4 regions of the Alteromonas naphthalenivorans genome follow, and region 3 is predicted to be linked to each of the others. Evidence: predicted binding sites of a transcription regulator. Region 3 holds the regulator's gene; each other region holds the start of a gene.

Region 1 (7,833 bases), 1.8 Mb from region 3:
TGCGCTGGCCTGGTATTCGTATTATTGCCGATTGGTGTTACCTCAAATTCGCTAAACACCGTTATACCATTTCGTATTTATTGACCGGTAAAAAGCGTACTTGTGACCGATGTGTACCTGGTGACATTCAGCAAGAATCACCCAGTGATGCGAATGCTGCGCTTACTAAAAGCACCGCTGGGGCGGAACATATTAAGAATATCGAAAGCACAAAAGGCAAAGGTGGCGACAGTGGCAGATAACCCCAAAACTGAGCAAAATACGGCTGAGCAAAGCGCTAATACGGTGTCTCTCGTGATAGGGGCGTCGGGCGGAATAGGGAGGGCTCTGGTTCATTTATTGTTAAGCGCTGACACCGGTGAGGATGAGAATCCTAAAAAGGTAATAGCCCTTAGCCGCAGTGGTTTTAAAGACCCTACTTGGACCGATAATGTGACGGCAATTAGCTTGCCGGAACACAATGAACGCAGTATAGAGGCGTTTGTTAAAGACCTTCAAGCGCAAGGTACACGAGTGAAGTTAGCGATTGTCGCGACCGGCGTACTTCACAATGAAACGCTGGGGCTTCGCCCAGAAAAACGGCTTGAAGACATAAGTGAAAAAGCGTTAGCAACTTACTTTGCCGTCAACAGTACGCTGCCTGCTTTATGGATGAAGTACTTAGTGACTGTGATGGTGAAAGAAAACCCGTTAATTGTCTGTATTAGTGCGCGGGTGGGCAGCATTTCTGATAACAAACTGGGGGGCTGGTATGGATACCGAGCTTCAAAAGCCGCGCTTAATATGTTGGTAAAAACAGCCGCGGTAGAATACACACGGCGGCTTAAAGAACCACTTTTAGTGTGTTATCACCCAGGTACTGTCGATACTGGTTTATCAGCGCCGTTTCAGAAAAACGTAAAAGCAAAAAAACTGTTCACACCGGAATTTACCGCTAATCAACTGCTTACTCACTTGTCGACACTAAGCGCTTATCGCCATTCAAACCATGACGAAAGCTGTCACTTCATTGACTGGGACGGTAAAGTGGTAACTTGGTGATACGCCAATTGCCGCTTTCTGTAAGCCCAATATCAAGACTTTTTATTACACTGCTGTTACCATGCATTTTAGGGAATGGTGCAGTGTTTTGACTCGCTTAAAAAAGGCGAGCAATACGACGTAGTCGACGCCATTAGCACGATGAAATAATCATAAGTTATCGCCATCCCAGAAAACATAAAAATAAACTCAACAAGAGGAAGGGATATGAGCGGGGCCAGAGAACAGTTCGGATCGCGCATAGGTTTTATTCTAGCAGCGGCAGGGTCGGCAGTAGGTATTGGTAACCTAGTGGGCTTTCCTGTTGGCGCGGCAAAAAATGGCGGTGGTGCATTCTTATTAATGTATGCCATTTTTGTATTCGCTATTTGCTTACCTGTGATGTTAGCGGAAATGTCAGTGGGGCGTCATGCCAAAAAGGATCCACTTGGCGCGTACAGCGCAATCAGTGGCAATTCAGCAAAGTGGAAAATCGCCGGTTGGTTAGCCATTGCTACGCCATTTATGATTGCCGTGTTCTACATGGTGATTACGGTGTGGATTTTCGGTTATCTTTTTGAAACCGTTAGCGGTAATTTAGACACCTTAGCTAACCCAGATACCTTTGGGTTATTTATTAATTCGTCGTCTATTTTCGCTTATATGGCCGTGGTTGTTGGTGTGGTTTATCTCATTCTGCAAGGCGGTGTTAAAGAGGGGATTGAAAAAGCAGCTAAGCTGCTGATGCCAGCCCTTTTTGTTATGCTAATTGGCTTAGTGGTGTTCGTACTCACCCGCGAGAATGCTATGGCAGGGGTGAAGTTTTATATCATTCCTGACTTCTCAAAGCTGACAGCAAGTGTGGTGAATGGTGCGCTCGCACAAGCGTTTTTCTCCCTCTCGCTAGGTATGGGGATTTTGATTACCTACGGCAGTTATATCGACAAGAGAGCGGATGTACCTACGTCGGCAAAACTAGTGGCAATAACAGATACCGCAGTGGCCTTCACGGCAGGCTTAATGATTCTGCCTGCGATATTCTCATTCAACCCTGATATTAATCCTGATGAACTTAGTGAGTCATCGGTGAGTATGATTTTCACCTATCTACCTAATATATTTTTAGCGCTGCAAAGCTCTATTGGGTATGTGGGGGCGTCTATCGTGGCAAGCCTGTTCTTCTTATTAGTGTTCTTTGCTGCCATCACGTCTTTAGTGTCTATTTTTGAAGTGCCAGTAGCGGCGCTAATGGACGAGAAAGGGGTAAGCAGAAAGTGGGCATTAGCATCACTTGGTAGCGTGATGCTTGTGCTAGCGGTACTGTGTACTTTGTCATTTGGTAAAGTTGATGCACTTACGCAGTTCGCCAGCTATGCAGGTGTAGATAAGTCGCTGTTCGACGTTATTATTGACGTATTTTACGAGACCATTTTGCCATTAAACGGCTTCTTGATTTGTATCTTCGTTATCTATCGTTGGAAAAGTGCAAACTTCAATGCATCCCTTGAAGAGGGGAGTTCGGGCTATCGTGGTGGATGGTTTGAAAAGTATGTCGATGTATCGCTTAAAACGTTTATCCCTGCCATCTTGTTAGTTATTTTCATCAATACCGTGGCGGTTAAATACTTCGGCTTCAGCCTGTTTGGCTAGTGGTTGTTCTCAGCTAGTCGTTGTTCTCGATTGGTAGTTGCACTAGGCAAGTTGAAGTAAAACGTATATTAATAATAAGGCGCTCAAATATGAGCGCCTTATCTGTTTATTATCCTATGCGTGTAACGTCATCGTGTTACAACATTCTATCTCACTAAATCATGTCATCAGGGTTGGCATAGTCGGGAAGTATTCCCAGTAAAGCCCAACTCGCTTTTGCATCAATCACCTTGCCCGTGGGGGCTAAATCTGACTCACTAAATGTGGGAGCAGCAATCCCTTTTTTCTGTGCCGCCTGGGTATAGTAATCGCCTCTTTTGGGATGCTGCAAACTACACAGATGATATAAATCTGTGCTATCGATTTTGCTAGTGTTGTTCTTACTACTATCTGCGAAAATCAGTGTCTTTAACGCGGCAACAACATCATGAATATGCACTAAGTTAATTCTTTTATTACCCGCATTCAGGCTTCTGCCACTTAACGAATTTACCGGATGACGATCTGGGCCGGTTAACCCAGCAAGGCGAACTATCTTAACGTCTACCTTGTCATTCGTTTTTAAATCTAACAAGTGCTGCTCTATGGCTACATGCGCTTTTGCCGATGCGGTTTCAGGTTGAGTGCTGGCGTGTTCATTTAACACATCAGTTCTATTATCGCCGTATACCGAAGTGGTACTAATGAAAATAATACGGGCTACTCTAGCCGCCACTGCATTATCAATAAGGGTAAGCATGTTATCGGTGAAATCATCTAACTGGGTATTACGACGGCCAGGTGGAATGTTTAGTACCAGCGTTGCATTGCCAAGCGCTTCACATAGCGTTGTGGTGTCGTCACCCAAACTAAAAACCAAGCCTTTAATGTGCTTGTCGCTTATCTTCAACGCTTTTTCTTCGCTTCGCGTGGTGGCAATAATAGTATGGGTAGCTGACATGGCTTTGCCCAAGTAGCGACCAAGCCAACCGTAACCGCATATAACTAGCTTATTATTCATAACGTCTTCTTAGATGATAATGGGGCGTGAGAGTAAAAGTATCAAAAATACGCGGTAAGGCGCAAAACGGATTGGTTCTATGGGGTAAATGCGAGCACACAAATGTAGGTTGTTAGGTGGACAGTTCTGGGAATGAGGTGCAAAGCGCTATGTGCTAATTGATAAGGGAGAAAACCGATTACAATGGCATGAGTTAAAAAACAAAAAAACGCTAGCGGGAAAGCTAGCGTTGTAAGGTTATTAAACGTAAATTAAACGTGGTTTGAATGCAGTGGGGGAGTTACTACACCAATAGAACCACAATTACATTTTCATTTCGCCACTGCGCATATCGATTAAGTCTAAGCCACCTAACCCAGGAATGCTGGTTTGCATTTTGTTTTCTGCATAATTAGCTTCTTGCAACACTTCACATAGCGCATCGCCTTTTTCTTCAAGTGCTGCAGCTTGTGATTCAACACGGTGTTCAATAGTTTCCCCAAAGCGCTCCATTTTTTCCTCGAACGCTTCCATATCGCCACCATTCCATAGCATTTGCGTACCAACAGCAATGAGGATTCGGCCCATTGATTCACTAATTAGCGACTCGAATTGCGCTTCAAATTCGTCTTCCCAGCTTTCGTCGAAAAAGCCTGGCTCGTCAAACTTAGCCGTATCCACTTTGATATTGCCGCTGTCATCATAAAAAGACGTTGCCAACTTTTCGTTAAGCGATGTAAACATCGTATCAAAATCTTCAGTAAGCTTATTATCGCCGCCAAGCAGTTCACCGAATACTTCTGAAACGGCGACACTCGCAATCTCTAACCCTTCACTTGCGATATTAAGGGTCATGGGGATAGCAGTATCGATACGGTCGTAATAGGTATTTACCCATTGTTGCTGTTCGTTGTTCAACGACACACTCTCACCGTTAATCACTAAATGGTAGGTGTCATCTATCGACATGGTAGAACCATTTTGCATGTCGACAGTAATTAGGCCTTGGTAATATTGAAGATGGCCATCTAATTCGATATCGCAGCTAGTCTCAAAAGCAAACGCTGGCACGCTAAGTAAAGATGAAGTTACTAAGGCAAGTGGAAATAATTGTTTAATTTTCATTTTCTGAAATCCTATTAGCCATAAGACTGTCTAGCGCAATGCGCTCACGCTGTTTTTATAACCTGCTATTACAAGCTCAGTTGTAACCTAGGTGTTGTAACCTAAGTATTGCAACCTCAGTGCCATTTAAATAATTCTTTTAATTTCAGTATCTTATAATTCTTCAGATAGGCGGTGGCACTAACTATTCACCATAATTTAGCAATTAGCTTAACTATTTGGCATTTTTGACTAAGATCAAAGTGGTAAGAAAAAGAGCACATTACTCGTATTTAATGCTTTTTGAGGCATGTTCATCTAGATTGATTTCATGCATAATAACGTCAGAAAAATTAAAGGGTTTAGAGAATGACTGATTGGATTAACGCAATTGTATTTGGTGTTGCGCTAATTGCCTTCACTCTGGGGCTTAGCAGCATCGTAATGGGTTTCATGACAGCTGAAACTGGCGCAAAAGGCATGCAGGAAAAAATCGAGTATGGTTTCTTCGGTGTGTCTGGGTTAGTGGTTTGCTTGCTAATGGGTTATGCGTTGGCTTAAGTAATGATTTTCTTAAAAAAACCGGCTTAGGCCGGTTTTTTTATGTCTAGCATCTATAATTTGTCGTCACAGCAAGCGCTAGTCTTGTTCGCTTTGGCTTATATCCATGGCACTGGATAAATACCCTAAGTGGCCATCACGCTGGTAAGCAACTAAGTCAAACAAAGAAAGCATGGCCATTACATGGTCAAAAATATCCGCTTGAACCTTTTCATATTTCACCCAATCTTTTTCAATGCTAAAACAATATAGCTCTAGCGGCAGGCCAATTTCGTTAGGGGGCAGTTGGCGCACCATCAAGGTCATTTCTTGGTTCACACTTGGGTGTTTGCGCAGATAGGATTCTAGATAAGCTCTGAAGGTACCGATGTTGGTTAGCTTGCGGCTATTTAATAAATCAGACTCGTCAATAGAGTAGTCTCTGTGGTAAGCACGCAGTTCATTTGTTTTCTTCTCGATATACTCGCTGATATAACGAATTTTAGAGAAGCGTTCTAGCATCTCGTTGTCACATAATTTAATAGAATGAACATCGATATACACAGAGCGCTTTATCCTGCGTCCACCAGATTCTTGCATGCCTCGCCAGTTTTTAACCGCTTCGGTGGTCAAATTATAGGTAGGCAGCGTTGAAATGGTTTTATCCCAGTTCTGCACTTTTACGTTGGTTAAACCTATTTCTTTAATTTCACCATCGACTTCGTATTTTTGCATGGTGATCCAGTCACCAGTGTTAAACATGCGGTTAGCAGCAATTTGAATACCCGCCACAAAACCTAATATGGTATCGCGAAAAATGAGTAATAGAACTGCGGCAATAGCGGTTAAGCCAGACACTAAGAGTAAGGGGCTTTTATCAACAATTAACGAGATGCTGAACAAAATGGTAAGAATGGCAAAGCCGAGTTTGGTGACTTGAATAAAGCCAGTAATAGGTGCACGTTTAGACAGCGCAGAGGCATTGTAAACATCTTCCACCGTACTCAAAATGGCGTAAATACCCAGCAGCCCACTGTAAAGCATGTACAACAACGCACTTTTTATTAATAAGCCATACAACACAGAGGCTTCTTCAATAAGCACTGGGGTAGCAAGGAATATAAACAGGGCAGGGAATAAATGCATAAGACGGCGGAAGAAGCCATGCTCTTGTAATGCGTTATCCCAAATGTTGGTGGTTTTTGACACCCATCTTGCTATTTCAGGGCGAACAATCAACCTTGCAAATACATAAATGACAATCGCTATCGTCAATATGGTGCCCAATGCTAGCGCATTATATAGCGGGTCGTGCATGGTCAGTGATGGAAAAAAATCCTTCACTAGATGCATGAAGTTATCACGTACAGTTGAGCTTACTTCCACAATTACGACTCCAAAAGACGTTTGATACGGCTATCTTTATTTTTCCACATGGCATTTAGCCAATCTTGAAAAGTGGTGCGAAACTCAGGTTCACTCAACGTAGAGTGTTGCTGAAGCGCGGGCACAGGCATCACATTAACATCGATTATGATTTTGGTCATTGTGCCACTTAGCATAGCCATCATTGGGTGGCGCTTATTTTCTGGATACAACAATGAAATATCGAGCACATTAGTAAATAATTCACCCATTGCAGCCAATGTAAAAGATACGCCTCCCGCTTTAGGCGGAAGTAAGGTTTCATAAGGGCTTCGTTTCTGATGGTGTTTTTGTGTGGTAAAGCGGGTGCCTTCAACAAAATTAATAACAGTGGTGGGCACCGTACGAAATTTTTCACATGATGCTCGTGTTGTCTCTAGATCTTTACCCTTTTTCTCAGGGTACTTTTCTAAGTAGGCCTTGGTGTATCTGTGCATAAACGGCATATCTAAGGCCCAAGCTCCTAGCCCTACAAATGGAAGCCAAATTAACTCTTTTTTAAGAAAGAATTTTGGAGCCGGTATGCGATGAGTGGCAAATTCAATTAGTAACACAATATCAAGGTAACTAAGATGATTGGCGATAATTAAATACCATCTATCTTTCGACAATTCGCCATGAACCGCACACTCAATGTTTACGTTATTGAATAGGCGAATAAGCAATACGCTAACGCGGCCAAAACTAAACAAGCAAGCGTGCATGACGCTATTCCACGCCTCGGTAACTTTACCTGAAGGGAGTATTAGTTTAATGACGCCGAACAAGATGATCAGCCCTCCCCACAGCGCAAGGTTAGCTATTTGAAGCGCAGTGTGAACAACGAAAGTTACAGGGGAAAACAAGGTACGGATCATAGTGGCTTCTGAGTTGCGTTAATCGATTCTAATTGGTCGTTTTTATCTTGCCAGCGGCTATTTAACCAACGCTGAAATTGGCTTCTTACCTGCGGGTCGTCAAAGTAATTATCATTAAAGTAGCCCTTTTCGGTAATATCCGTGATGGGAGTGACTTTAATACTCACGCGAATATCACGTACTTTGCCGCTGACGAAATCCCAAAATGAGGGAACGCCGCCAGGGTAATCAATTGTTACATCTATTAGCTTGTGTAAC
Region 2 (7,833 bases), 310 kb from region 3:
GTGTAGATAGTGTGAGGTTCACTGAACGCGCAATAGAATCGTTAATGGAACATAATTGGGCGGGTAATGTTCGTGAACTCTCAAATTTAGTTGAGCGCCTGAGCATACTTTATCCCGGTCAAATCGTTGATGTGGCCGACCTTCCAGAGAAATACCAGTACGGTGAAATTCAAGCGTACGAACCAGATTACCCCGAAGAGTTGCTAGAGCGAGACGCGTTTAATGCGCTTTTCGCAGAATCAGCTTCGCAAGACCCGTACGATGAACCAGAAGAAGAGTCTGGCTTGCCGGTTTCTTCCTCACTTCCTGAAGAAGGGGTTAATCTAAAAGAGTATCTTTCTGAGCTTGAGATCACCCTCATTCGCCAAGCATTAGAACAACAAGAGTGGGTCGTTGCTCGCGCTGCAGATAAGCTCGGAATGCGTAGAACTACCCTTGTTGAGAAAATGCGTAAGTACGATATTCAGCGTATGGAAGAAGTTTAACGTCAATTACCTGACGTTAAACTTCTGCCTAAATTTATCGTAACTATCTGATAAATATCATCTAAAAAACTGGCATGGCTTCTGCTATATAAAATCATATACACAAACCGTCTTTAAATTGACGAGAGCCATATGATTTTTGATAGCACACACGACAGCAGTACTTCATCTTCTGAACAATTCACTTCATCTTATGATGTGCCTAGTGTCGAGCATGCGCTTGAGGCTGCAACACCGTCGTATGTGAGTGAAGCAGAAGTCAGTTCACTTCGTCGCCAAGCTAGTCGTTTGGAGAACTTGCTTCAGGTCATGCCAGCTGGCGTCATCGTTATTGACGGCAAAGGGGTTGTGCGTCAAGCCAATGACTTAGCTAAGGCATTGCTGGGTGAGCCGTTAGAAGAACAAATATGGCGTAGCATCATTGCTCGCTCATTTAACCCTCGTGCAGACGATGGTCATGAAGTGTCATTGGTAGATGGTCGTCGCGTTAAACTTTCTATAACGCCACTTGAAGACGAGCCAGGGCAACTGATTGTTATTACCGATTTGACGGAGACACGTCGGCTTCAAGCCAGTGTCAGCCATATGCAGCGTTTATCTTCGTTAGGCAAAATGGTGGCATCCCTTGCGCATCAGATTCGCACGCCTTTATCCGCCGCTATGCTTTATGCCTCTAATTTAACGCGAAAAGATTTACCCCAGCATGCATCTGAGCAATTTGCTCGAAAGATGACAGACAGACTGAAAGAGTTAGAAAGCCAAGTTAATGACATGCTGTTGTTCGCCAAGTCTGGTGAACAACAAGTTGTGAATACCTTGTCGCTTGCCAGCTTGCGAGAAGCCATTGAGCCGAATGCGCAAACCATCACTGCGCAGCAAGCACAAAAAATTGCTTTTCATGGCTTCGATTCAACGGATGCACTTATCACTGGGAATCTCACCGCGTTGCAAGGTGCTGTGCTGAACCTTATTCAAAATGCGAGTCAAGTTACGCCTAAGGGCTACACGGTTTCAGTTAATGCAGTAGTGCATGAAGATAAGGTGCTACTTTGCGTTAATGATAAGGGACCAGGTGTACCCAATACCCTAATCAATAAAATATTCGAGCCGTTCTTTACCACCAAAACTCATGGTACAGGGCTGGGGTTAGCCGTGGTGAAATCGGTAGCTAAAGCACATAACGGTTCGCTTAGCGTGGTAAATCTTAATGAAGGAGGTGCTTGCTTTACGCTTGCATTGCCTTGTAACACTCAGGCTATCGGGCAACACAATAAGCCTCACTCAAATGTCGCTTAATTGCTAGGAGAATTAGAAATGTCTAAAACAACTATTCTTATCGTGGAAGACGATGCTGGGTTACGCGAAGCGTTGTACGACACCTTATTACTAGGCGATTACGATGTTGTAGATGCCGACTGTGCCGAGGCTGCATTAATGGTATTAGCGGGTCGAAAGATAGATCTTGTGGTGAGTGATATTCAAATGGGTGAAATGAGCGGCCTTACTTTGTTGAAAAGCATTAAGGCGAAATACCCTCAACTGCCTGTATTGTTAATGACAGCGTATGCCACCATTGATGATGCCGTGCAGGCCATGCGAGATGGTGCTACTGATTATCTGTCTAAGCCATTCGCCCCTGAAGTGCTACTTAATCTTGTTGGGCGCTATGCACCTGCTCAAAAAGTAGAATCTTGCACGCCTATTGTGGCTGACCCTTCTAGTTTAAAACTACTTGAATTATCAAGAAAAGTGGCGAAGTCAGAAGCGACCGTGATGGTGCTTGGGCCAAGTGGTTCTGGTAAGGAAGTACTTTCTCGCTATATACACGATCAGTCTACTCGCGCCGATGCGCCTTTTGTGGCAATTAACTGCGCCGCTATTCCTGAAAACATGCTTGAGGCTACCTTGTTCGGGTATGAAAAAGGCGCGTTTACCGGCGCTATTCAGGCCTGTCCGGGTAAGTTTGAACAAGCCCAAGGCGGTACACTGCTATTAGATGAAATTACCGAAATGGATTTAGCGCTTCAGGCGAAACTACTTCGTGTTATTCAAGAGCGTGAAGTAGAGCGACTCGGTGGGCGCAAAACGATTAAACTAGATGTACGGGTTATTGCCACCAGTAACCGCGATTTACGTAAAGCGGTAGAACTAGGAAACTTCCGAGAAGATTTGTATTACCGCTTAAATGTTTTTCCTATCACATGGCGGCCACTTGCTGAGCGTCCGGGTGATATTGTACCGCTAGCTGAACATCTGATTAATCGTCACACTAGCGTACAAGGCTTAGGCAATGTTCGTCTCAGTGCCGCGGCACGAAATAAATTGGCGCAATACACTTGGCCAGGTAACGTGCGAGAGCTTGAAAATGTTATTCAGCGGGCTCTCATACTGTGTGAAGATGGCAGTATAGAGTCTGGTGACTTAATGATTGATATGGCGGTGCATGACGAGATGGCAGTAAAGCAGGACGAGCCCGAAGATAATAGTCGTTTAGGCTCAGAGCTTCGCCAGCAAGAACATCAAATCATCCTTGATACACTTACCTTGTGTAACGGTAAGCGTAAAGATGTGGCAGAAAAACTAGGTATCAGCCCTCGAACCTTACGTTATAAGTTAGCTAGAATGCGTGAAGATGGGATTGAATTACCCGCCTAACATATCAAACTAGCTTGGTAATTAAGAGGGGCTTTTATTCTTTATTTTAGCCCCTTATTTTTAACGTGTTATCTGCTGTGCTGTACTATTTGTTGGCTTAGCTTGGCCTTGTATTTGGTTGTGCGTCACGGTAATACACGAAGTGTTTTGCGCTGCTCCTCGCTATTTTACATTACGCATTTACACCACTTTACGCCCATTCACTTTCTTGACGCTATTTCCCCCTCTCTGTCATAAAATTGGCTACTTCTTTACAAATCTGCGTAACTCATTGCTTTGAAATGGTTTTTGCGTGACTTTTAAAGTTGGCTTGCCACTTGCTAGTAGTCTTATAGTTATAACTAGTTGTCTTATAGTTAAGTATTAGTCATCAGAGCGCATTGTCGTTAAACGGCAATTCCCCACCGATATTCGAAGGAGTGGTTATGGACGTTAAAGCCAATAGTTTGTACCAAGAAATGCAAAGCATGATTGGGCAAACTCGTATGCCTGCAAACGAACTTCAACCATCAAACGAGATTAACCCCTCGGCCAACGAGTTCTCTACCATGCTTAAACAAGCGGTAGATGGGGTTAATGGCATGCAATTAGAATCTAAAGATTTACAGCAGCGGTTTGAAATGGGTGATAAGTCATTGAGCCTTGCCGAAGTTATGCTAACCAAAGAGAAAGCAGGCATAGCCTTTGAGGCCACAGTGCAAGTACGTAACAAGGTACTTGAAGCGTATAAAACCATTATGAACATGCCGGTGTAGTTGGAGTAAGTCATGGCTGAAGCAACAGGCACAAATTTAACCGTTAACGACCCTTCCATGGGGAGCGATAACGAGCCTGAGAATAAATCAGGATTTATGGATACCTTAGGCAGTGCAGACATGATGCGCCAAATGGCGTTAGTGGTAGTGCTTGTTATTTGTGTCGCAATTGCAGTCTTTATACTAATTTGGGCGCAAGAGCCTGATTTTCGTCCGTTAGCAAAAATGGAAACCCAAGAGCTTATCGAAACCTTGGATTACATGGACGCCAATCAAATAGAATATCGTTTAGAGGGAAATACGGTTTACGTTCGAAGTGACGAATTTCAAACTATACGCTTGGGCATGACACGTCAGGGCTTAACCGGTTCTTCTGATGCTGGTACCGATATCATCATGCAGGACATGGGATTCGGAGTAAGTCAGCGGGTAGAGATGGAACGCTTGAAACATGCCCGTGAACAACAAATAGCCGCCACTATTGAAGATATCTCCAGTATACAAAAAGCACGCGTTCTATTGGCCATGCCAAAAGAAAATGTGTTTGCTCGCCGAGAGAAAAAAGCCTCGGCTACGGTAGTACTTACCGCTAAGCGCGGCAAAGTGATTGCGGGAGAGGAAGTCGACTCAGTTATCGATATTGTGGCGTCAGCCGTACAGAACATGGAGCCTTCAGCGGTAACGGTGACCGATAGCAATGGCCGATTGCTAAATTCGGGTTCACAAGATTCACTCAGCGCTCGTGCACGAAAAGAATATGAAATTGAAAGACAGCGCGAACAAGAATATCTAGAAAAAATTGACGCTATTCTTATTCCTGTTTTAGGTATTGGTAATTACACCGCGCAAGCGGATGTGAGTATGGACTTTACTGCACTTGAGCAAACTCAGCGTAGCTATAATCCCGACTTACCAGCTGTTCGTAGCGAAATGATCAACGAACAAAATAGCGTGGGTGGTGGTGCTATGGGTATTCCTGGCGCGTTAACTAATCAACCTCCGTTAGACTCGAATATTCCTGAAAATCCAGAAGCAGGCGCACAAGCTACTTTGCCAGGAAGCACGTCGAAAGTATCTACTCGTAACTACGAACTAGACACCACCATTAGTCATACCAAAAAGCAAAGTGGCGTAATTCGCAGGTTAAGCGTATCGGTGGCGGTAGACTATCTTCAAGTTGCTGGTGAAGATGGTACTACCTCGGCAGAGCCTCGCAATCAAGAAGCGTTATTAAACATTCGCCGTTTGCTACAAGGTGGTGTTGGGTTTGATGTGACTCGTGGCGACTCGCTAGAAGTGGTGAGTGTTCCGTTCACTCGTATGGATGATGGTGTTATTGAAGATGCGCCAATATGGGAACAGCCCGCATTTTTGCCTATACTCAAGCTAGTCATTGGTGGTTTGGTTATTATCGTGCTTATCATCTTTGTGATAAGACCAATGCTACGTCGCTTGATTAACCCTGATGAGTCGAAAGAAGCTGACGACTTTGATGCAGATGAAGGTTTAGACCTTGGTGACGAAACCATTAGTATGCTGTCTACTGACTTCGATGAAGGTCAGGTGGGCTTCGCGGCAGATGGTTCACTAATGCTGCCAGATTTACATAAAGATGAAGACGTATTAAAAGCGGTTCGTGCACTGGTTGCGAACGAACCTGAATTGTCAGCCCAAGTTGTTAAGGGCTGGCTGATGCAAGATGAGTAAGTGAGAGCGTATTATGGCTGAAGAACTTGCCACTACTGAAGAAGCGTCCTATGACGTCAGTAAGCTAGAAGGGGTTGAAAAAGCCGCTATTTTGCTTCTGAGTTTGTCTGAAGAAGACGCTGCACAAATATTAAAACATCTTGAGCCAAAGCAAGTTCAAAAGCTGGGCTCTGAGATGGCAAAAGTGGATGATATGACGCAGACAAAAATTACGTCTGTGCATAAACACTTTATTGAAGAGATTCAAAACTACAGTACCATCGGCTTCCAGAGCCAAGACTTTGTTAAGCGAGCGCTTACAGCTGCACTAGGTGAAGATAAAGCGGCTAACTTAATTGACCAAATACTGATGGGAAGTGGGGCGAAAGGCCTAGATTCGTTGAAGTGGATGGACTCGAAGCAAGTGGCCAGTATCATTCGAAACGAGCACCCTCAGATTCAAACCATTGTATTGTCGTACTTAGAGCCAGAGCAGAGTGCCGAAATATTGGCGCAGTTCCCAGAAAAAGTGCGCCTAGACTTGTTAATGCGTATTGCTAACCTTGAAGAAGTTCAGCCTGCTGCACTGCAAGAGCTTAACGAAATCATGGAGAAACAGTTCGCCGGTCAAGCGGGTACGCAAGCAGCTAAAATGGGCGGCCTGAAATCTGCAGCGAACATCATGAACTATCTTGATACCGCTATTGAAGGTCAGTTGATGGATGCCATCCGTGAACAAGACGAAGAGATGAGCCAGCAAATTCAAGATCTCATGTTTGTCTTCGACAATTTAGTCGATGTAGACGATAAAGGTATTCAAGCTATCTTGCGCGAAGTGCAACAAGATGCGCTGCTTAAGTCAATTAAAGGCGCCGATGAAGAACTTAAGAACAAGATTATGAAAAACATGTCGAAGCGTGCAGCAGAAATGCTTAACGACGACCTTGAAGCCTTAGGGCCTGTACGTATATCTGAAGTTGAAACCGCACAGAAAGAAATTCTCTCTGTTGCCAGAAGACTGTCTGATTCAGGTGAAATTATGCTGGGCGGCGGAGGCGGTGAAGAGTTCTTATAACCCTTCATTAATTATTCGCCATTGTGGTTAAAATAGGCCTTTGCGTTAATTTCCTAAAGGCCTCATAAACGTTACCTGGGTAGATTGATGTCATCAAATAAAGGCTTCAGCGACGACGAATTAAATGATGCAAAACCTTGGGATTTGCCCTTCGTTGAACAGCCCGAAAAGCCACAAGATAAAGACAAAACCAATGCGCTAAATTTCCGTTCAGATTGGAAATACGAGCCACCGGAAGAGGAAGAAGCTGAAATTCTTCCTCCTACTGCACAAGAAATTGAAGCGATTAGACAAGCTGCTCATGATGAAGGCTATGGACAAGGCAAGGCGCAAGGTTTCGAAGAAGGTAAAGCCGAAGGCCTAGAATTAGGGCTTAGTGAAGGACGTGAGTCTGGTCACGCAGAGGGTCTTGAACAAGGGTTAGAAGAAGGTAAGGGCTTAATTTCTGCGCAAGTTGAAATCTGGCAGCAACTTATCGAAAAGCTTCATACGCCATTGTCACAAGCCAACGACGAAACCCGCGACCAGCTAGTAAAGCTTGCAGTTACCCTTGCTAAGTCGGTGATTAAAACCGAAATCACATCGAATCATCAAGTGATTTTACAAGCGCTTAGCGAAGGAATGAAAGCCCTGCCGGTTAATCAAACTCGGTATCAAATTCATATGCATCCTGATGATATAGCGTTAGTAACCGAACATTATTCTGAAGCTACATTGAAAGAGAAAGAGTGGCAATTCATTGAAGCGCCTACGATGGAGCGCGGTGGCTGCGACATTGCAACTGAACAAAACGCCGTAGATGTTTCCATTGAACGCCGCTGTCGCGATGTCATTGATAAATTCATGGTGAATCAGGGTTTATCAGATGAGTAGCCCTTGGCATGCACATTTTGATAGTTTGCAGAAACAAGTGTCATCGCCGCCTATTGTGGCGGCAGGTAAACTTGTCAGAGGCATAGGCCTTACACTGGAAGCAGTTGGGTGCCAACTACCAGTCGGTAGTCAGTGTCTTGTGCAAACTATTGAGGGCGAAATTGAAGCCGAAGTGGTGGGGTTTGGTGCCGATATTACTTATTTAATGCCCACCGAAGCCGTACGGGGCATAGTGCCAGGAAGTCGGGTAATGCCGCTAAATCGACAAAGTGGTCTTGCTGTGGGTATGGGGCTGTTGGGTCGT
Region 3 (7,833 bases):
CAGCAGGTGGGGGACGTTATCGAGATAGACGACACACTTTTAGGTTTAAAAAACGGCGAGAAAGACTCTCGAATTACAAATTACCAAGGTAAGAAATACGCAATTGGTATTGCCGCGTCTAAAGGGTATAGAGAGTACAAAACAACCGGTGATTATCAAAACGATGTGGTGGCGTTCATCATGATGCCAAGCTAAATAGCATTAGAACAACGCCTACACGATTGTCGCGGCATTACATTAAAAACAGGGTCGCAGTGCCTAAGAACGCAAATATACCCACCACATCAGTGATGGTGGTCAGAATTACGCTTCCTGCTAGTGCAGGGTCTATTTTCAAACGCTTCATGATGAGCGGCAAAGTAGCGCCTGCCATTGCTGCGGCTATCATGTTAACCAGCATGGCAAAGGCAATAATAATCCCTAACATGTAGTCTTGTTTCCAAAGCGCTATTACCGAAGCAATTAAGATTGCCCAAATAGCACCGTTTAAGAAGCCAATAGATATCTCTTTGCTTATTAACCAGCGGGAGTTGTTGGCATTAACGTGCCCAAGCGCCATACCGCGAATAACAAGGGTAAGGGTTTGGTTTCCGGCAACACCGCCCATGCTTGGTACTATGGTGTTCAATATGGCAAGTACGGCCAATTGGCTTAGCGTTGCTTCAAACAAGTCGCTTACCATGGCTGCCATTAGCGCGGTAACCAGGTTTACAGCCAACCAAACGGAGCGTCGTTTGGTACTTTGAAGCACAGGGGCGAAAGTATCTTCGTCATCATCTAAACCCGCCATACTCATCATGGAGTGCTCAGCGTCCTCACGAATAATATCTACCACGTCATCAATGGTAATTCGGCCGACTAAGCGGTGTTTCTCATCAACCACGGGGGCCGATAGCCAGTTATAGCGCTCGAATAAGCTCGCCACTTCATCATCTGGCATATGCACAGGAATCGCTTCAGACTCTTCATCCATCACATCAGACACTTTGGCTTCAGTCTCAGCGGTGAGTAATCGCGTTACCGGTACAATACCCACCAAATTATCGGTGCGGTTAACCACATAAAAGGTATCGGTATTTTCAGGTAATTCACCTTTGAGGCGAATATAACGAAGGACCACATCAATGGTGACATCAGGGCGAAGTGTAATGGTGTCGGTATTCATAATGAAACCGGCAGTTTCTTCGCCGTAAGACAATGCCTGTTCAGCACGTACCCTGTCTTGTGCATCCATAGAGTCTAGAATGTCCTGTAATACAGGCTCAGGCAGACTACTAAGGGTAACCGCTAAGTCATCGGTATCCATCTCTTCTAACGCGTCTACCACGTTAGCAGGCAGCATTTTGGTGATGATACCGTTACGTACGTCGTCAGAGAGTTCTTCTAAAATATCACCATGGAAATCACCATCGATAAGCTCCCACAACTCGTCACGAGTACGACTGGGGCTAGATTCTAGAATGTGTGCAACATCAGATGGGGGTAATTCAAGCAGAAGCTTACGTACAGAAACAAATTGGCCATTATTCAACGCGCCATTTAGTGCCCTTAGTTGGCTTTGTACGTATTTTGAGACCAGCGCTTCTGCCACTGCTTTCGCCTAAAAAATGGAATTTCAATAATGGTAGGATATCGCACTTGCCATGACGCTGTCATGACAAAAGCGCAGTAGGTACAGACAATTACGAGCCGTATGGTGAAATTATAGACGGCTTTTAGCAGAATTTCTCAGTCGTATTGGAAGCTGCATTATTCGTCTTCGTTGAAACGGCCTTCAATTAACGTTTCAATGGCGTTTAATGCCGCTTCGGCATCATTACCTTCAACCACAACGTTTACCTGTTCACCTTGGTGGCTTTCCAGCATCATTAAGCCCAGCACACTGTTAGCATCGGCTTTCTTATCGCCTTTCACCAACACGATTTTTGCGTCAAATTGATTGGCTAATTGAACCAACTGTGTGGCAGCGCGGGCGTGTAAGCCCAATTTATTGACTATGGTAAGTGTTTTTTCGATTGTCATTACTGATTTAACTCGCGGTGGCGAATTTGTACATCGGGATGCATTTCGCCAAAGGTTTTCGCTAACGATTGAGCAATAAATACTGAGCGGTGCTGACCGCCGGTACAACCAATCGCAATGGTGACATAACTACGGTTATTGCGTTCTAAGTGTGGCAGCCATGTAGTGATTAGGTTCTGAATTTGCCAAATAAATTTGGTTACAACAGGCTGGGAACCTAAAAATACTTCTACGGGGGCATCTAAACCAGTTAAGTGTTTTAAATCGGGTTCCCAATGCGGGTTGGGGAGAAAGCGGGCGTCAAATACATAGTCGGCGTCTTTGGGGATACCGTGCTTAAAGCCAAACGATTCAAACACCAATACTAGGCGAGAGCTTTTCTTGCCTAGAATTCGTTCGCGGATAAGCTCTGCGAGTTGATGAATAGTGAGTTTATCCGTATCAATGTACAAATCGGCGCGCTCAACAATAGGCGCAAGCAAGTCTGATTCGGCTTTTATCGATTCAGATAAAGATTTGTTGAGCTTAGCTAGCGGATGTAATCGGCGGGTTTCGCTGAAACGCTTCACCAGTACATCGTCACTCGCGTCGATGTACACAATGGTCATAGACCACGATGAGGGTAGGTAATCTAAGATCTCTACCAAGTCCGCTGGATTTTTGGGTAGGTTTCTTACATCGATACTTACCGCAACTTGGTCATATTCATCAACCACGGTATGGGTCAGAGTAGGGAGAAGGTTAACCGGAATATTATCTACGCAATAGTAACCTAAATCTTCAAGGGCACGTAGCGCAACTGATTTTCCTGAACCGGATCGACCACTGATAATAATCAGTTTCACCTGCATTTCTCCCTTTTAAAATATGGTGCAGTGCTTTTTTAGCTTAAAGCCGTAATGATGTCATCACTGGTGGAGGCCCGCCTAATGGCTTTCACCGTTTCTTTATCACTTAGCTTACCCGCCACGGTAGCGAGTGTTTGTAAGTGACCTTCTGTTTTCTCTTCTGGCACTAATAGGGCAAAGAATATATCTACGGGCTGATCGTCAAGCGCATCAAAATCGATGGCAGGGTTGCTGGTTACAATAATGGCGATAACGTGTTCTAAGCCCGGTAATCGACCGTGGGGCAGAGCAATACCATTGCCAATACCCGTACTCCCCATTCGTTCACGGGTTAGTAGACTATTTAATACACTAGCCTGATCGATGTCGGGATTATTTTTAGCAGCAATGTCGCTAATAATCTCTAGAATACGTTTTTTACTGTTACATTGAACCGCACACTCGGTGCGGTCCAAACTTACTATGGCTTGAATTTCCATACTAATATTTAGTGCTTTTTCAGCTTTTCCTTATGCTTGATAACTTGCCTGTCGAGTTTGTCGATCATGCTGTCTATCGCCGCATACATGTCTGTATTATGAGATGAAGCAAACACTTCTGCGCCGCTAAGGTGCATGGTGGCTTCGGCTTTTTGATTGAGTTTTTCGACGTTCAGGATGACATGCACATTAGATATGTGATCAAAGTGACGCTCTAGTTTGCTGAACTTAGTATCGACATAGCTACGCAAAGAATCAGTAATTTCGACATGATGACCGGTAAGGTTGATTTGCATATTTCGTCTTCCTTAAATTATCAAGGCCTTTAAATAAGGCTTTTGCGTTGGTTTGACGGCGGAATCGATAACGATTCCCGGTATTTTGCTATTGTTCGCCGGGCTACTTTAATGCCTTGTTCGGCCAACAATTGAGCAATCTTGCTATCGCTTAATGGCTTGCTGGGCGTTTCCGCTGCCACAAGCTTTTTAATTAGTGCGCGAATAGCGGTAGATGAACACTCACCACCAGATTCCGTTGCTACATGGCTAGAGAAGAAATATTTCAACTCGAAAATGCCACGAGGGGTATGCATATACTTTTGCGTGGTGACTCGTGAAATGGTGGATTCATGCATATCTACCATTTCTGCGACATCATTTAGCACCATTGGTTTCATCATTTCTGGGCCGTGCTCGAAAAAGCCCATTTGTTGCTGCACAATACAGTTTGCTACTTTCATCAAGGTGTCGTTTCTTGACTCAAGGCTTTTTATAAACCACTTGGCTTCTTGCATATGCGAGCGAATAAATTGCGAATCGCTGCTGTTTTTAGAGCGTCGGCTCATGGCAGCGTATTGTTGATTTACGCTTAATTTTGGCAAGCTGTCGGGATTAAGTTCTACTACCCAACGGCCATTCTTTTTGTTTACCGAAACATCAGGAATAACGTATTCGGGTTCTTTAGTAATTAATGCACTGCCAGGACGAGGATTCAACGTTTGCAATAAGCGCATGGCTTCGCGAAGTTGATCTTCTTTCAAACGGCTCTTGCGCATTAACGTACGGTAATCTTTGCTGCTCAGCAGGTCTGAGTACTCATTAATAAGCTGTCTGGCTTCGGTCAGCCATGGCGTATCGTCCGAGAACTGGCGAAGCTGCACGAGCAAACATTCTTGCGGTGTACGTGAACCTGAACCAATAGGGTCGAACATTTGAATACGTTTTAGTACACATTCAACTTCGTCCATTTCTACCAACTCTTCAACATCGTCAGAGTTTACCGATTCTAAAATCTGTTCAATGGGTACGTTAAGGTAACCAGATTCATCGATGGAGTCGATAATGGCGGTAGCAATGGCGCGGTCTGTATCTGAAAACGGGGTTAAACGCATCTGCCAAAGCAAATGGTCTTGAATATTGTCGGTGGTTTCACCCTGAAACAGTTGGTCGTCATCATTATTAGATGGGCCAGGAGCGGGGGCAGAAGAGGCCGAGTAATACTCATCCCATGTGCTGTCGATTGGCAACTCGTCGGGAAGGTCGTTCTTTTCAAGCGCGTCACCAGCTTCCAACGAATCGCTAGATGCAGTGGGAGCCGCTTCCACAGAAGGGTCGTCTCCATCCATGTTGTTTTTCTCAACCGGGTGGTCATCACCGCCTTCTTCAACTTCTAAAAGAGGGTTTGAGTCAAGTGCTTCCTGAATCTCTTGCTGCAGGTCGAGCGTAGACAACTGCAGCAGCTTGATTGCCTGCTGCAACTGCGGTGTCATGGTAAGTTGTTGACTGAACTTTAGCTGTAAAGATGGTTTCATCTACGTCTTATTTTTAAACTCTTGTTGTGAATATACCCGTGCTTAAAACTGAAAATGACAATTCGGTTACAGTAACTATAGCCTGAATTGTTCTCCTAGGTATACATCCCTTACTTTCTGATTACTTAAAACTTGTTCTGCCGTCCCTTGCGCGATGAGTTCGCCTTGGCTCACAATATACGCTTTCTCACACACATCCAGTGTTTCTCTTACGTTGTGATCGGTGATGAGGATTCCAATTCCTCTGTCACGAAGATGTTGAATGATCTTCTTTATATCATTAACCGATATAGGATCAACACCAGCAAATGGCTCATCAAGCAAAATAAATTGCGGATCGGCTGCTAATGCTCGTGCGATTTCTACTCGGCGGCGTTCACCACCGGATAAACTCATACCCGTACTATTACGTATATGGTTGATATTAAATTCATCAAGTAGCGCATCGGCTTCTTGTTCTTGTTCTGATGAACTTAACCCTTTACGGGTTTGCAAGATAGCCATGATGTTCTCAAACACCGTCAATTTTCTAAAAATAGAGGCTTCTTGCGGCAAATACCCAATACCGCGGCGAGCACGTTCGTGCATGGGCTCGTGAGTTAATTCGCTGTCATCAATACTGATTTTGCCCTTATCTAGGGGAACTAAGCCAACAATCATGTAGAAGGTAGTCGTTTTACCGGCACCATTAGGGCCGAGTAGTCCAACGATTTGCCCCGTCGATACTGATAAGCTTACATCGCGAACCACTTGACGTGCTTTATAAGCCTTTGCAAGGCTCTGTGCGCTCAACGTTGCCATGATTAGTTGTCGTCCGCCTTATCGTCTTCGTTATTCGATGACGCTTTACGTATTGCCTCAGGGGTAAATACGGTAGTGACTCTGCCACCTTCGCCGTCTTCGCCGCCTGTTGCAAGTAATTGTTCAGTGACCATGTCGAAGGTAATCTTATCACCTTGTACTTTACTGGTGTCTTGCTGTAGCTCAGCATTTCCTTGTAAAGAAATAGTTCGATTTACTACTTCATAGCGAATTTCGTTGGCCTTCGCTGTGACAGGAGCACCGTCTTCAAGTTTTTGCGAATAGCTGGCTGGTTTGCCGCGAGCCACGAATATCTCTCGTCCATCACCTTCGCTGGCAATCACTTCAACTTCATCGGCATTTATCACCAAAGAACCTTGAGTAATCCGTACATCATCTTTAAACAATGAGGTTTTGTTTTTACCGTCAACAAATTGCGATTTCGAGTCAACTTTAATCGGTTTATTAAAGTCGCTTTCAGCCGCTATAGCCGCAGTAGCAAATAGGCTAACAGCGAGGCTAGTCGCTAATGCTTTAGTGGCTAGGCGAATAAATGGTTTGTACATGGTCTATTAACTCGTATTCCTGGGTACGCAAATTAGCGTTAAACCCATTGCTGTTAATCACATATTGTAAGCCACGTATTTCCACGGGCTGATCAGATGTCATTTGCTTAGTGTACAGGTTTATCTCTATAAACGCTGTGCGTATTGTTCTTACAAAGTCATCGACACTTTGGTTTTCAATAACGACATTATTTTCTAGCTGTATCAATTCGTTATTATACAAAGTGCCTTCTGTCGCGGTAACTTCCCACGGTGACTGTGCATCGTCGGTATACAATGTATATCTGGGCTTTTGGAATAAAACAAAGCCCAATTGGTCGTAATGTTCCATCGACGCTGCAAATACTTTGTGATTTAGCTGTCCTTCTTGATTGTATAAGGTGGTCGTTAGGTTTTTGGCTTTATATGCAGGCTTTAATGCGTCCGGCCCTTGATCAGATTGCTGAGCAGGGTCTTCGTCCATCCAAATAGGGATATACAGGGCGGATGCCAATATAAATAACACCGAAATACTTAAGCCTAATCGATCAAAACCTAATACCTTCATACGCTAGCACCTTGAATTCCGTGTAGCTTGTCGTTTGCTTGAAGCAAGGTGTCACATATTTCGCGAACGGCCCCGAAGCCGCCGGGCAACGTGGTGATCCAATTCGCTTGCTGTGCAACCGCAGGGTGGGCGTCTTTTACCGCAATTTTTACATTAGCGTGAGGATACATGCCCGTATCAGGCATATCGTCACCTACTACCGCCACATGCTCGGGCTTAAGTGATAAGCGAGCCATCAGTTCAGCAAGGGCGTCAGATTTATTTTCTTCACCCTGCACAATGTGTGCGACATTCAGTGCTTTCATTCTATTTTCGACAATGGCAGAACGCCTGCCCGTAATAACCGCCACTGCCACACCTGAATTCACAAGCGCTTTAACACCATAGCCATCACGGGTATGAAATGCTTTTAACTCTTCGCCAGCATTACCAAGGTAAATACGGCCATCTGAAAACACACCGTCTACATCACAAACTAATAATCGAACTTGTTTTAACGAGGAATACAACGCCGTTGGCATAGCGGTATAAAGTGTATTTACGGCTGTTTGGGTGTCGTTCATTATAAAACTCCCGCTTTAAGTAGCATGTGCATATTGAATGCGCCCACAGGCTTGCGGGCATCATCCGTTACCATAAGCGCACTTATCTTATGAGTTTCCATTACATTTAGCGCTTCTACGGCGAGTTGTTCAGGCATGGTTGTTTTACCGCCTTTGGTCATCACCTGCGTAACCGTGGCGGTATGCAAGTCTATGCG
Region 4 (7,833 bases), 1.2 Mb from region 3:
CTGAACCAAGCACCACGCTCAAAGCCAAATACCCCTGTCACCATCAAAAGTGAGTCCACCAGAGTACCTAGCAACAGCACTGCTATCATTATTTTACTATCTGACTTTCGCAACGGTGAATAAATAAGCCAGGCAATCAGTAAACCTAAAACCAAGAAAGTGCTTTGGTATAGAACCACTAACCACCAAATGGTTTGAAACCATAAAAAGTTTACTAATTTGATAATGAAACTGTTCGACATTGCATTCGCCCGTTTATGAATATACTGACTGATGTGGAAAATCTGATGGAACCTTTACGCCGCTATCTATGACCCAGTTCACTTATAAAGATTAAACAAAACGTAATTTTTAACTATTATTTTCATTCTACCTTCATAGATGCTCATTAGTAATAAACAAAATTGGCGGAACCACTGTATAAATAAACTGAATGTTTGAACAAAGGAAATGTGAACAGTATGAAGATGGTTAAATATTATGTACTCGGCGCAATTTTAGCATTAGTGCTAACTTGGTTTAGCCCAATACTATGGCTCTCTGTTATCTTTGCTTGGATCAGTTTTTCGCTGATTGCAGTTAGTAGCGCCTACTTGCTTAATTACCCTGCATTGTTCAGAAAACGCGAAGATGGTTCAATCCCTATTTATATTCGTTGGATATTCGTTCCATTTTTAATGGGAAGCTGGTTATACAACGAGTATGCAAGGCGTACCGACAAGGTTCCCCCTTTTCAAAAAATTGATGAGCAACTTTATTTAGGTTGTCGCATGTCTTCACAACATGTAGATATGCTGAAAAACAACAATATTAACGCTATTTTAGACGTTACTGCCGAATTCGATGGATTAGACTGGACCGCCTATCAATTAGATTTTGATTATTTGAACATCCCTGTTCTTGATCATACCAGCCCCACTCAAGAACAACTAACCCTTGCAATTAACTGGTTAGATCAACAGCTCGTTGAAGGTAAGAATGTAGTTGTGCATTGTGCACTAGGTAGAGGCCGCTCTGTATTAGTGCTAGCCGCCTATCTACTGGCCAGGGATCCTTCCCTATCCATTCTAGATGCGATGGATAAAATTCAATCGGTTCGTTCAACAGCAAGGCTAAACAAACATCAATTGGCAGCTCTGGAAAAAATAAAGAATGGTGGGAGCTTGTCATTAACTAAACGTCTTACCCTTATTGCCAACCCCGTTGCAGGAGGGGGTAAATGGGAAGTTGAAAAGGCTGATATTCTGGCACGACTTAACGAAAAGTTTAAAGTTACCGTTAAAGAAACAACCGAAGAAATAAACGGCGAAGTCTTGGCTAAAGAAGCCTTAGGCGATGGGGCACAAATTATCGTAGCTTGTGGTGGCGACGGTACCATAACGGAGGTGGCCAATGCCCTTACCGATAAGAATGTCACTTTAGGGGTAATTCCCCTTGGTACGGCCAATGCCCTTTGTCAGGTACTCCATGGTTATGCCAGTAAAATTGTTCCTATCAGTACAGCGTGTGACGTCATTATTGACGGTAAAACCGCAGATATCGATACTGCCCAGTGTAATGGCCGAATGATGTTGCTGGTTGCTGCGGTGGGATTTGAAGAGCATATGATATCTGCTGCGGGACGGGGTGAGAAAGACTCTGGCGGACAATTTGCCTACCTTAAAGGGCTTTGGGAAGCCATAGGAAAAAATGACAACCTTAATTTTCAGGTAAAATTTGATGATGAAGAATCTCAGCATTTGGAAACGCCAAGCTTAGTCATCGCTAATGCCGCACCACTTACCACCGCACTCGCGCAAGGCGGAAATTTACCCGATGTGACTGATGGTAAATTAGATATTACTTGGCTAACCCCACAAGATTCATCCGACCGACAATTACTTTCTTTGGCTGAGCTAGTGTTTGGACCTGAAGAATATAAAACCAGTTCAGACAGTATTAGGCACAAACAAACCCCTTCGATATCTCTTTATTTCGACGAAGAAGTATCTTATGCAGTTGATGGTGAGATTTTCAGCGCTAGTGAAATTAGTATCACTACACACCCTGCAAGTTTACGAGTATTAACTGGAATCGACCACACGCAAAACAATAGTTAATCCCCAGCGCAATAGCGTTAGGTAAAGATTACCGTAAACGCTATGTAAGAAATGCATTATTTAAGCGGTTCCTTATGTATTGAAATAATAAGTAACCGCTAAAATCAGCATTTACAATGACTTAGTGAACTCAATATAGTGGAACACTTCTCGCATTCTTTATTGTGCTTTTACGCCACCTATTCAGTACAACTAGTTGAGGGATTACCGATGAAAATTTTTGAAGCACTACGCCAAGATCATGAGAAGCAACGATTGTTACTTAAAATACTCGCTGAGACCAGCGGAGACACCGCTGCTCGCCGTGAATACTACCAAGAGTTGAAAGATCAGCTTGAAAGTCATGCAGTGGCGGAGGAACGTCATTTTTATTCTCCGCTGCTTAAAAAAGATGAAGCGGTAGATTTAACCCGCCATGGTATTGCAGAGCATCACGAGATTGATGAGCTTATCGAAAAATTGGATGAGACCAAAATGGACTCACCCGGGTGGCTACGTCACTTAAAATCTCTTCAAGAAAAAGTTGAGCATCACCTTGCTGACGAAGAGCAAGAGTTTTTTCAAGTTGCTGGCCGACTTCTTAACGATTCTCAAAAGAGTAAACTTGCCGACGCTTACCAAGAAGAAATGGCAAAAGAACTCGCGCCTCACTAGGCGCGCGTTTCACATAAATCTTACTGATACAAAAAAGGCCAGTCATAGACTGGCCTTTCTTTTCATGCTTGGTTTACTAAAAATTAGTAAAATTAACTATCGTTTAGCAATAATGTACACGGCGTGGATAACACCAGGGAAATAACCAAACAATGTTAGAAGGATGTTTATCCAAAACTGAGCGCCAATACCAACTTGTAAGAACACACCTAGAGGAGGCAGTAAAATTGAAAGTATAATGCGAATAATGTCCATAATAATATCCTTGTTTTTGAAGTAATTTCACAGTTTACCCACTCTAACGGCAATATCTTACGTTTTTAAGCAGGCTTTGTTTTTATAATGCATATATACTGCCAACAATAAGGAATTTAACGGTTCCCGTCTATTCGCCTAAAGGTGAATTCTCTAACCACTCTTCTAGCGCATCCTTCGCTAATGGTCGGCTAATGAAGTAACCTTGTGCAATATCACAGCCCCATTCTTTCAAAATATTGAGCGACATCTCGTCTTCTACCCCTTCAGCTACCACTTTTAAGTCGAAAGCAGTGGCTAATCCCAGCACGGTATGCACTATTTGTTTATCGTTATCATCGGTTGCTAACGATAATATAAAGCTTTTATCAATTTTGATTGTATCGACAGGCAGGTTCTTCAAATAGGCAAGCGAAGAGTAACCAGTGCCAAAGTCGTCAATAGCAAAGTGAAAACCCCTGCTCGTTAACGCGTTTAAGTTTTCAATAGCAAGCGACGCATCGGCCACCAAATCACTCTCTGTGATTTCTAGCTCTAGGGCATCTGGAGAAAGGGCTGCGTCGGTAAGTATAGAAACCAATTTATCGAGTAACGGCTTATTTTGAATATCTTGAGTGGATAAATTCATCGCAACCGTAAAGCCATAACCTTTCTGCCTAAAGTACGACAAATCAGCAATGGTTCGTTGCATAACCCATGTCGTGACTTGTTCAATTAGGCCTGCCTGTTCAGCAATAGTAATAAACTCATCTGGTGGTACGAAGCCAAGTGTTTCGTTGTTCCACCTGATTAGCGCCTCCATGCTGCATACTTTCATCGTGCTGAGATCAATTTTAGGTTGATACACCATTGAAAGCTCGCTTTGATTGCTAGCAAGCGCCCGCTTAAGCTCGGTAGTAATGGTCAAACGCCTAACGTACTTAGCCTCAAGTTCGGGGCGATAATGCACACACCATGCATTTGAGTGAATAGCTTCGTCGGTAACAATATTAACTTTACGAAATAGTTCTTCTGAGTTGGTGGCATCCTGAGGGCAAGACACCACGGCCATCGCCACTTTGACAGGGATGGAGATTAGGTTACTCTCGACGGGCTGCTCTAAAATGTGTTTCAACGTTTCGAGTTGGTTTTCATCTAACGCTGTATCGGTAATATAGAGAATTTCTCCCCCCGCTAAACGTGCAGATGTGCCAGGCCAACGAAGCAAACGCGTAGCAAGTGCCTTAAGCGTGTTGTCCCCGTTAGAATACCCATAAAGGTCGTTAGTGGTTCTAAAACCTATAATGGTAATAGCAACAACCTGCAAATTTTCATTTTCAGACATCTTTCCATCAAAGTAGCCTTCAACATAATTTCGATTAAACAAGCCAGTAAGCACGTCATGTTGCGCTTGATACCTAATATGCTTTTCTCGATGTTGAATGCTCTCTTGCATGCTATCAACTGCCGTAGCGAGCTCACTAATTTCACGTAACTTTGAAGGTTTATCTAGTGTCGCGCCGTACTCACCGCCTGCTACCCGATTCACTGCTTTTACAAGGTTAGAAACAGAACTGCTGACATTTCGAGCCAATAGCATTGAGAACCCTAACGCCACTAAAACTGCAATTAGGGTTAACACCAAAATACTTAATTGGATATTAGTAAACGCCTGAAAAGCCTCTGACACGTCCACAGCTATAGTAATGCGTACAGGAAGCTCCGACACCGACAGTAAGCTAACTTCACGGCTTATGTAGGTGTTTTTCTGCTTGAACGTTACATCGACCCAAGACGGTGTGGGGTCACTTGTTAACACTGATTCTACTTGCTCTGGTGAGAGCGTTGATGCAATCGGCGTATTGTCACTCATATTGGTGATAATAATTTCAGCATCAACAAGATTTCTTAGTTCTTGTAATAATGTTTCATCAAACTCCACACCAATGATCATGTAATAACGTAATGTCGGAATTTCTACTTTATAGAGATTCAACTGAATTAATGAGTCATCAATGAGGAAAAAACCATTTTCGTAGCCTTTTGCAACCAAAGCGGTGCTGGCTTCTAAGGTTTCACCCGGTTTAAATAAGGCACTATGAGAAGCAACAATGGTGTGATCTAAATTCACTAATGCAATCACATCTGAATTAATTCGCGATGCATAACTTTCTAATGCAGTTTGTATAGAGGGTAAATCTGAGGTCCCCACTGCTTGGCGAAAATCGTAAGACCGAAGGAGTACGTTGGAGACGCTTTTAATGATAGCTTGGCGATCTTCAATTAGCCTATGCAGCACCTTTTCGGTAACAGCAATATCTTGACTAATATTTTGTTTAACTAAGTTGTTGGCTGACTTCCACACCCCTGCAACAATGAGGAGTGAGGCTATAAAAATCCCGCCAAGAAGCGTTCTAAAAAGACTTTGTCGAAGTGATATTTGCAACCTACCGCTCCCAGCGCGCCGATCTATACATAATACGTGTATTCACTTTTTCTAATTGAGTTAGTAGCATAGCCCAATTACCGCAATACTTATAGTCGCGAGGTTGTCGTAATTCTTCATTTTATAACGGATTAGAAACAAAAAAACCGGCTAAAAGCCGGTTTTTAAAGTTGGTGCGGAAAGCGGGACTTGAACCCGCACGAGCTATGCTCACCACCCCCTCAAGATGGCGTGTCTACCAATTCCACCACTTCCGCAAAAATCTTAGTTAGGTACGTCTGAATCGTCAGATTTAGGTACGTCTTCCTCAGTAATTTCAGCCTGAGGAGCCTCAGCGTTAGGAGCGTCATCCATTGGGATATCATTCGACGTTGCTGCGTCTTCTACAGGCGTATCCATAACTGGAACATCCATATCAGCTGGCGCTTGAACCGGCGCTTCAACAGCCGCTGGTACTTCTAAATTATCCCACTCGTCTTCTGCACTTTCGCGGTTCGCTGTCATCGCGCCTAAAGTAAGGCTGATGAAGAAAAACAAACCAGCAAGAATAGCGGTAGTGCGAGTCATGAAGTTACCAGAACCACCTGAACCGAAAACCGTGTTTGAGCCGCCGCTACCAAAAGAAGCGCCCATATCTGCACCTTTACCCTGTTGAATAAGAACAAAACCAATCAACAGCAATGCAACAATTAAATATGCTACCAGTAGCACTTCGTAAACCATAATTACCTCGTCAGTTTGCCGCTTGGCAAATTGAAATAAAATCTTCTGTCTTTAAGCTGGCGCCACCAATGAGGCCACCATCTACGTCTTGTTGTGCAAACAATGTTTTAGCATTATCTGCTTTAACACTGCCGCCATATAAAATTCGTAACCCTTGAGCAAGCTCTGCGTCTACTTTTGCAAAGTATCCACGAATAAATTCATGTACATCTTGCGCTTGTTCAGGTGAAGCAGTCTTTCCAGTACCTATGGCCCAAACAGGCTCGTAAGCAAGTACCGATTTAGAAAGCTCTTCAACGGTTAAACCGTTAACTAATGCATCAAGTTGTTCGCCAATGAAAGACTCAACCTGACCACTTTCTCTAATATCAAGCGACTCACCCACACAAATAATTGGGGTTAATCCACTCGCAATTGATTTCTTTGCTTTTTCGGCCACTAAGCTATTGCTTTCACCGTGGTCGTCTCTTCTCTCTGAGTGCCCTACTATGGCGTACTTACAACCAAGTTCACACAGCATGTCAGCAGAAAGGTCACCCGTGTGAGCGCCATTATCAAGATGACTCACATCTTGTCCACCCAGCGCAAAAGCTTGGGTAGAAAATGCTGAAAGATATAAAGCAGGAGGACAAATAACTACATCAACATTATCAACCGCATTATTCTCAAATGCATCGTTGAACGCAGTGACGAGAGAACGATTACCGTTCATTTTCCAATTGCCCGCTACCAGCGGCTTTCTTTTATTGTTATTCACAATGCAGACCTTAGCCCTGTCTTAAAGCGGGCGTGATATTAACGATTTCAGTAAAAATATACAAGTATAAAACGCAAAATTAGTAGTTCTGCCAACTAATTGGCGACTTTACGAACAGTTTCAGCAATATGCTCTGCCCACTTGGAAGAATGCCCTTCATTATCAGACTCTACCATAACGCGAATAAGAGGTTCAGTTCCGCTTTTACGTAGTAGTACGCGGCCTTTCTTACCTAATGCTGCCTCTGCTTCTTGTTTAGCACCTTGCACATCAGCGTGGGCTAGATAATCTTGACTAGCATCTTGATAACGCACGTTGACTAAGCACTGAGGATACATATCAAAGCCACTACTTAAATCATGTAAATCTAAGTCTGAGCGTAACATTGCAGCAAGAACTTGTAAGCCAGCAATAATGCCGTCACCGGTAGAAGACGTTGCTAAATTCAAAATATGACCCGAGTTTTCGCCACCAATTGCCCAGCCTTTTTGCTGAAGCATTTCCATTACATAGCGATCCCCTACTTTGCTTCGTGCAAAAGGAACACCTAACTTACTAAAGGCGATTTCTAATCCAAGGTTACTCATTAAGGTGCCTACGACACCGCCTTGCATACGACCATTTTTAAGCGCATCGCGGGCAATCATATAAACAATTTGGTCGCCATCTATCACATTGCCTAAATGATCAACCATCATAATACGGTCGCCGTCACCATCTAGGGCAAACCCAAGATGCGCGTTGGTTTCTTTTACTTTCTCAACTATCGCGTCCATCGATGTGGCGCCAACACCTTCATTGATATTTAAACCATTTGGCGCGGTACCTATTTCAACAACCGTAGCACCAAGTTCACGCAGTACATTAGGCGCAATGTGGTAAGTAGCACCGTGGGCGCAATCTACGACTATTTTTAAACC

Evidence for each region. Region 3 encodes sigma-54, which starts transcription at its own class of promoters, with help from an activator protein. Its sites were predicted from a motif close to GTTGGCACGNNNNTNGNNT; they were not measured.
Region 1: a site for sigma-54 is predicted at 4,883-4,901, ahead of AMBT_RS00670 (DUF2884 family protein). Genes of this name have one in related genera too.
Region 2: a site for sigma-54 is predicted at 3,445-3,463, ahead of fliE (flagellar hook-basal body complex protein FliE). Genes of this name have one in related genera too.
Region 4: a site for sigma-54 is predicted at 2,237-2,255, ahead of AMBT_RS09240 (hemerythrin domain-containing protein). Genes of this name have one in related genera too.

Annotation. Positions count from the first base shown of each region.
Region 1 is NC_015554.1:153,596-161,428, forward strand. It holds partial or broken gene AMBT_RS00650 (thiol-disulfide oxidoreductase DCC family protein) at 1-137, shown strand, start outside; gene AMBT_RS00655 (SDR family NAD(P)-dependent oxidoreductase) at 232-1,041, shown strand; gene AMBT_RS00660 (sodium-dependent transporter) at 1,249-2,670, shown strand; gene AMBT_RS00665 (NAD-dependent epimerase/dehydratase family protein) at 2,825-3,670, opposite strand; gene AMBT_RS00670 (DUF2884 family protein) at 3,974-4,774, opposite strand; gene AMBT_RS00675 (hypothetical protein) at 5,123-5,314, shown strand; gene AMBT_RS00680 (mechanosensitive ion channel family protein) at 5,393-6,679, opposite strand; gene AMBT_RS00685 (1-acylglycerol-3-phosphate O-acyltransferase, YihG family) at 6,682-7,575, opposite strand; gene AMBT_RS00690 (1-acylglycerol-3-phosphate O-acyltransferase, YihG family) at 7,572-7,833, opposite strand, start outside.
Region 2 is NC_015554.1:2,985,376-2,993,208, reverse strand. It holds gene AMBT_RS13105 (sigma-54 dependent transcriptional regulator) at 1-485, shown strand, start outside; gene AMBT_RS13100 (sensor histidine kinase) at 618-1,781, shown strand; gene AMBT_RS13095 (sigma-54-dependent transcriptional regulator) at 1,800-3,140, shown strand; gene fliE (flagellar hook-basal body complex protein FliE) at 3,566-3,895, shown strand; gene fliF (flagellar basal-body MS-ring/collar protein FliF) at 3,908-5,602, shown strand; gene fliG (flagellar motor switch protein FliG) at 5,616-6,656, shown strand; gene fliH (flagellar assembly protein FliH) at 6,744-7,529, shown strand; gene fliI (flagellar protein export ATPase FliI) at 7,522-7,833, shown strand, end outside.
Region 3 is NC_015554.1:3,294,371-3,302,203, reverse strand. It holds gene AMBT_RS14420 (cache domain-containing protein) at 1-195, shown strand, start outside; gene mgtE (magnesium transporter) at 233-1,591, opposite strand; gene AMBT_RS14410 (HPr family phosphocarrier protein) at 1,750-2,022, opposite strand; gene rapZ (RNase adapter RapZ) at 2,022-2,867, opposite strand; gene ptsN (PTS IIA-like nitrogen regulatory protein PtsN) at 2,906-3,349, opposite strand; gene hpf (ribosome hibernation promoting factor) at 3,358-3,645, opposite strand; gene AMBT_RS14390 (RNA polymerase factor sigma-54) at 3,675-5,159, opposite strand; gene lptB (LPS export ABC transporter ATP-binding protein) at 5,235-5,960, opposite strand; gene lptA (lipopolysaccharide transport periplasmic protein LptA) at 5,963-6,526, opposite strand; gene lptC (LPS export ABC transporter periplasmic protein LptC) at 6,495-7,073, opposite strand; gene kdsC (3-deoxy-manno-octulosonate-8-phosphatase KdsC) at 7,070-7,636, opposite strand; gene AMBT_RS14365 (KpsF/GutQ family sugar-phosphate isomerase) at 7,636-7,833, opposite strand, start outside.
Region 4 is NC_015554.1:2,117,452-2,125,284, forward strand. It holds gene AMBT_RS09230 (DUF2878 domain-containing protein) at 1-242, opposite strand, end outside; gene AMBT_RS09235 (diacylglycerol kinase family protein) at 462-2,099, shown strand; gene AMBT_RS09240 (hemerythrin domain-containing protein) at 2,310-2,753, shown strand; gene AMBT_RS22180 (YqaE/Pmp3 family membrane protein) at 2,850-3,008, opposite strand; gene AMBT_RS09250 (bifunctional diguanylate cyclase/phosphodiesterase) at 3,139-5,433, opposite strand; tRNA gene AMBT_RS09255 (tRNA-Leu) at 5,605-5,690, opposite strand; gene secG (preprotein translocase subunit SecG) at 5,698-6,156, opposite strand; gene tpiA (triose-phosphate isomerase) at 6,167-6,913, opposite strand; gene glmM (phosphoglucosamine mutase) at 7,009-7,833, opposite strand, start outside.